One region of the Bacillus sp. UNC322MFChir4.1 genome, then DNA from elsewhere that is predicted to be linked to it. Evidence: a T-box and tRNA genes for the amino acid it is inferred to sense, from the RefSeq annotation. Region 1 holds a T-box; the other holds one or more tRNA genes.
The links. The T-box of region 1 lies ahead of ileS (isoleucine--tRNA ligase). A T-box ahead of a tRNA ligase gene usually reads a tRNA of that ligase, here a tRNA-Ile.
Positions count from the first base shown of each region.

Region 2: it has a tRNA-Ile gene. The T-box ahead of ileS (isoleucine--tRNA ligase) is inferred to sense a tRNA for this amino acid. The anticodon was not compared.

Region 1 covers NZ_JQKQ01000033.1:10,771-14,075, forward strand. The annotation lists gene BR72_RS27675 (GW domain-containing glycosaminoglycan-binding protein) at 1-519, shown strand, start outside; gene BR72_RS13410 (hypothetical protein) at 796-1,032, opposite strand; T-box leader at 1,225-1,466, shown strand; gene ileS (isoleucine--tRNA ligase) at 1,537-3,305, shown strand, end outside.
Region 2 covers NZ_JQKQ01000001.1:514,553-517,857, reverse strand. The annotation lists gene ispG (flavodoxin-dependent (E)-4-hydroxy-3-methylbut-2-enyl-diphosphate synthase) at 1-166, opposite strand, end outside; gene BR72_RS02660 (hypothetical protein) at 360-701, opposite strand; gene BR72_RS02655 (DUF1189 domain-containing protein) at 767-1,534, opposite strand; tRNA gene BR72_RS02650 (tRNA-Ile) at 1,743-1,816, shown strand; gene sodA (superoxide dismutase [Mn]) at 2,042-2,653, shown strand; gene BR72_RS02640 (MFS transporter) at 3,040-3,305, shown strand, end outside.

The sequences.
Region 1 (3,305 bases):
AGTAGAGCAGTTGTACAAGGTTCTGCTTACCCGTATTTGGATGTACCAATTATTAGTCAACGTGACCCTTATATTCCAGCAAGGAATTTAGTATCCGGTTGTGAGATAACGTCAGTAGCGATGATGTTACAATATGCAGGTGCGAACGTAGATAAAGTTCAACTTGCATACGAAATGCCATATTCTAGTTTTGATCCAAATCAAGGTTTTGTAGGAAATCCTTTCGGTAAAGGTTGGACTATATATCCTCCAGCTTTAATGGATTTAGTACGTAAATACACAGGCAGTGCAGTAAATCTAACTGGTTTGGAAATAAAAAGCAATTTAGACGCTGGGAAACCTGTTGTAGTTTGGATGACTATGCATGGTTTTACAGTCCATGCTATTACGCTTGTAGGGTATGATGAAAACTATTTTTATTATAACGATCCTTGGACTGGTGAGAAAAACGCTTCTATGTATTGGTCTGACTTTTATAACAATTGGTCTACACAAAATAGACGAGCTATTTCATATTAAATTAATGGGTAGAGTTAATAACTCTACCTTTTTATATGGATGAATAAAAAAGGTTAGTGTCAATCAGTATTTCAACGAAATAAATTTTAGATACATACTATTTTTAATGATTGTTTCAAAAAATTTCTCTTTATTTCGTCATGTTGTTTTTAAAGAATGTTTTCTTCTTTGTACAAAAAATGTCCCATTGTTTCGGTATCACAAGAAAAGACTATTTTAATAAGCGTCCAAAACAGGGGGAATAACGGCTAATAAGAAAGTAAAAACATCATATAATTAATTATCAAAAAATCCTAACGCATATTTTACTCCTTCATGAATATCATTTGTTTCGTATCCTGCTAATTCTTCATTGGTAATTTGCATTCTCACATTTTCTAATTCGTAGCCACTGTCTAAATCGATATTCAACAGCACCTCATATCCATCAGTAATAACGTTTGTTTCTATAATGTTGAAGGTTTGAATTGCTGTACCTGTTTCATATTCAATTGGCTCTAAAAAATCTGACATAAAAACACCACTTTTCCTGATAATAACCATCTTTGGTTCTTTCAGTAGTTTAACCATGCGGCATGCTGTTATTCGTGTAACGTTTAAAGGTGTAGAATAAAAAAAGATGAAATAAATGCAACTCAGAAAAAGTTTCTAAATTAATTGACAATTGGTGCTCTATTGGAATAAAATAACTGATAATAAAAGTATACAAATCTGATGACGAGAACGAGTAGAATGTATTACTGTTCCCCAGAGAGCCGGTGCTTTGCTGAAAGCCGGTGTTCGGTATATATTTGAAAATCATCTCCGAGGAGTCGAACTGAACATAGTAAGTTCGAACGGTTGTCTACCGTTACAAAGAACGCGTATGATTGTACGTTGCTGAGTGCTATTGATGAACGACTGATCAATAGAAGTAGGGTGGTAGCGCGGGTAAACCCGTCCCTAATCATTAGGGACGGGTTTTTTGTGTACTTTTAATTATTTCTTAAGGAGTGATTGTAGATGAAAAAGGTAGATGTGAAAGAAGCAGCTGTAAGGAGAGAAGCACGAATTCGCAAGCATTGGAATGAACAGGATACCTTTATGCAATCGATTCGAAATCGTGAAGGTGCACAATCTTTCGTATTTTATGAAGGACCGCCAACTGCGAATGGACTTCCGCATGTCGGTCATGCCCTAGGGCGGACCATTAAAGATCTAGTTGCAAGATATAAAACGATGACAGGATATGAAGTGGTGCGTAAGGCTGGGTGGGATACACATGGATTACCAGTGGAATTAGGCGTTGAAAAACAGCTCGGTATTTCTGGTAAGCATGATATTGAAAAGTACGGTGTAGAAGCCTTTTTAGCAAAATGTAAAGAGAGTGTATTTACGTATGAAAAGCAGTGGCGTGAGTTTACAGAGAGTATTGGGTACTGGGTTGATATGGATGCGCCGTATATCACGTTAGATAATTCCTATATTGAAAGTGTTTGGCATGTTCTTGGGACGATTCATGAAAAAGGATTGCTGTATAAAGGTCACCGCGTTTCTCCATATTGCCCAAGCTGCCAAACGTCATTGAGTTCACATGAGGTTGCGCAAGGATATAAAACGGTGAAGGATTTAAGTGTAACAGTTAAATTTCAGCTTACAGATCGGGAAAGCGAGTATATTCTCGGCTGGACAACAACGCCATGGACGCTTCCAGCTAATGTAGCGCTAGCAGTTCATCCTGAGATGGAATATGTGAGGGCCCAGCAAGGAGATGCTGTATATATTGTTGCGAAAGAGTTAGCAAAAGATGTACTGCAGCAAGAGTATAACGTGCTATCTGTTCACAGGGGAAGTGAGTTAATAGGCCTTTCTTACGTACCGCCATTTCAATTTGCAGAAGTTACAAATGGTCATTATGTCGTAAATGCTGATTTTGTCACAGCTAATAGCGGTACTGGAATTGTTCATATTGCACCTGCATACGGGGAAGATGATTATAAGGTAGTCCAAGAGCATGGTCTATCATTTGTGAATGTTGTCAACGAGAAGGGAGAATATACATCCGAAGTTCCTTTTTTACAAGGGAAATTTGTAAAAGAGTGTGATGTTGATATTGTTCGCTATTTAGCTGAGCATGGTTTTCTTTATCATAAGGAGAAGTATGAGCATAGTTATCCGCATTGTTGGCGCTGTGATTCACCGCTACTTTATTATGCAAATGAAAGCTGGTTCATTCGAACAACTGCTTTAAAAGAGCAATTTTTACAAAATAATAATGAAGTAACATGGCATCCAGAGCATATTCAACATGGCCGGTTTGGTAATTTCTTAGAAAACATGGTTGATTGGAACATTAGTCGAAAACGATATTGGGGTACACCGCTTAATGTGTGGGAGTGTGAGGCTTGTCATTATCAATTTGCGCCGAAAAGCATTGAAGAATTAAGAAAATATGCAATTGGCACGGTTGATGAAAATATTGAACTGCATAAACCGTATGTAGATAAAGTGAAAATCAGTTGTTTAAAATGCGGTGAAACAATGAAACGGACACCAGAAGTAATTGATGTTTGGTTTGATAGCGGTTCAATGCCGTTTGCGCAGTACCATTATCCATTTGAAAATAAAGATGTATTTGAAAAGCAATTTCCAGCGGATGTTATTGCTGAAGGAATTGATCAGACGCGAGGCTGGTTTTATAGCTTACTTGCAGTGTCTACGCTGTATACTGGAAGAGCTCCGTATAAGCGTGTATTATCACTTGGGCATGTGCTAGATGAAAATGGGCAAAAGATGTCAAAGAGTAA
Region 2 (3,305 bases), on a different contig from region 1:
TTTGACAACCTGCCTCTTCTAAACGTTTAATTTCAGCAACTGTTGCTTCCACATCATGGGTTTTCGTTGTTGTCATGCTTTGTATAATTAATTCATTATTACCGCCAATTGTTAAATTTCCAACTTTAACAGGACGTGTTTTTGTACGATGAGTTATTTCATTCACGAATAGATCGCTCTCCTTATAAAAGAAGTTTCTTATTTTGTAGATAAACACAGTTATATTGTATGCAGTATTTATCTGGTGAAGCAAAATGTCTATATAAATCCATTTTGATTTTTCAATTTGTATTTATATAGTTTCACTTTTCCTATTGTATCAGCGCCTTACTACAGTTGACAAGAATTATGTGATGTTATTACTGGTAGAGGGGGAATTTGTATTTTTTTCCGACTTGTAATTTTGCTGGAGATTTGTCTTGATTTAAGTCTTTGAAATCCGTAACAACCTTTTCAATAGAAGGGATTTTTTTCTTGTTAATTTCTTCTGTAATGGAGAGAACAGTATCGCCCGTTTTTACTTCAATGACTTTAAATTTTGCCTGTGATGTATTTTCTTTTTGCTTATCATTTGCAACTTTAGCTGAGGTTTCTTTTGTTTTGGAATATGTATGAAGCAACGGTAACGTGCCGATTGTCATATCATAGTACAAGACGTAACCGAGAACAAGTAGTAACAAGACACCGCCAAGCCTTTTCATATTTTTCCACTCCTTTGTAGAGAAATATATGCTTGTCCAAAAAAAAAATGCCTTGAGGGCATTTTTTATAGTGAATTTTTTTCTTTTGGTCTTGGCACTTCTTTTATTGTTAAATAAAGAACGACGAGAACAACACCAATGAATATAAATAATGAGAATGGAACATTTATTTTTAATAAGTCCATAATCATAAAGAATATAGTCGGGATTGTAAAACTATAGGCAGTTAAAGTCCAAACTTGTTTGTAAGATAATTTACGAACTCCGCTCATTGCAGAGCCGATAAATGCCAATAGTGAAACACCAAGAAAAGTAATGAATAGTTCGAATAAGTAAATAAATATCCCGATTAAGAATATAGCAACTGAAGAGATGCTATCAATGAATGAAACGATTTCCTTTGCATCTTTCTTTTCAAAAGTTGTATTTCCTAAATCACTATATGGGAAGGATTGTGTTTGTTGTTGTGCCGTTGAAACCATTTTATTTTTTAAAATGAATATACCATCGCGGTTTGGATAAGCCTTTGTATCTGTTGCGTTTGGATCAAATACAAAAATAAAATCTGTTTCATCTTTTATAATTGGTTTACTAATGTCTGCGTGAAGTTCACCGTTTTCAATTTTAAAATCAGGCACATCTTTTTCGATAGAACGATCGATTAAATTAATGCCTTCATGGATGAAGTCTCCAAGTAAAATCGTTTTTGGAACGGTAGCAAGCAGACAGAGTAACATTATGTAAAGAATCGTCTTTCCGATTTTTTGAAAACGAAAAAGTGCCATTTCTTTTGGTGCGTATAAGCTTTTAAACAGCTGGATAAATATGGACATGCATTCACTTCCTTCATTAAATATATTGATTTATAATCTCATTGTAACGTATGTTTTTAAGGAATCACAAGATATATCATGTTGCATGTGAAAATACAATTGACACATTTCTTTTTAATATGGTAAATTTATCTTACATTTTTACATATAATATACCATCGAAGTTTAACTGATTAGAGTGTATGGTTGATGACTGCTCATATATTACGGACCCTTAGCTCAGCTGGTTAGAGCAGACGGCTCATAACCGTCCGGTCGTAGGTTCGAGTCCTACAGGGTCCATATCCATTTCGCATATTGATACATAGCGGAAAAGCTCTCTTATAGAAGGGAGCTTTTTTTTTGCGAAATGTATGAGCATTTCGTTTGAAAAGAAATGGGAAATTTGCTACCTTAATGTTAGCGAGGCAATACGTTAAATTTGTTTTCACCCTTATGTAATTAGGGTAAAATGAATTTGTATGCCAAGTCATTATCGGCAATACATACAATGGGAGGAATATAACAATGGCAAAACATGAATTACCAAATTTACCTTATGCGTATGATGCGTTAGAACCTCATTTTGACAAAGAAACAATGAACATCCATCATACAAAACATCACAACACATACGTAACAAACTTAAATGCGGCATTAGAAGGACATGCAGAATTAGCAGAAAAAAGCATTGAAGAGCTAGTAGCAAACTTAAACGAAGTGCCAGAAGCAATTCGCACAGCAGTACGCAATAATGGTGGTGGACATGCAAATCACTCTTTATTCTGGACAATTCTTTCTCCAAATGGAGGCGGACAGCCAGTAGGTGAACTTGCAAGTGCAATTGAAGCGAAATTTGGTAGCTTCGATGCATTTAAAGAAGAGTTTGCAAAAGCAGGCGCAACTCGTTTCGGTTCTGGTTGGGCATGGCTAGTTGTAAACAATGGTGAATTAGAAGTAACAAGCACACCAAACCAAGATACTCCATTAATGGAAGGCAAAACGCCAGTTTTAGGATTAGACGTTTGGGAGCATGCATACTACTTACATTACCAAAACCGTCGTCCTGACTACATCAATGCTTTCTGGAGCGTTGTAGATTGGAATGCGATTGAAAAACGTTACCAAGACGCAAAATAATAATAAATGTAAAAACTAGGAGGAATTTCTCCTAGTTTTTTTGTTTGCTCTTTTTTGGAGAGTTGATTGGCTCACCTTAATATATACAGTTCAAGTTGATTTACTAACATACAAATTGCTGCTATACAGAATACACCATAATGTGCACTTGCCTTCTCTCTTTGTTTTAAATAACGCATGTGGCAGAAAAGGGTCCTGATCGCTCCAAGCATGGCCGGACACTCTTGCCCATCTAAAAAAAGTGGTTTTTATGTTGGTTTTTCAAGTTGTATTTATATATTAATGAGAAAAACGTTTACTCATGAAAGTTTTATTTTCGGCTTTTCTTCTTTACATAATTGTGACCTTCTTTGGAAGACTAGAACATGAAGTAAAGGAGAGTTTATATGAAATGGAAACATTTAGTTGGCGATGTTGAGGTGAATCGTGATTTAGTTTTATTACTCATAATTGGCGGGTTATATACGTTGGCCATTTCGTTGTCCAATACGTTTGTTAATATTTATTTATGGAAGCAAACGAAGGACTTTATGAATATTGGCTTTTATAATTTAGCAAGCGTTGTTTTACAGCCGTTGACTTTTCTTGTTGCCGGAAAACTAGCGAAACGAGTAGATCGTACAATTTTACTTCGCATCGGTGTAACAACATT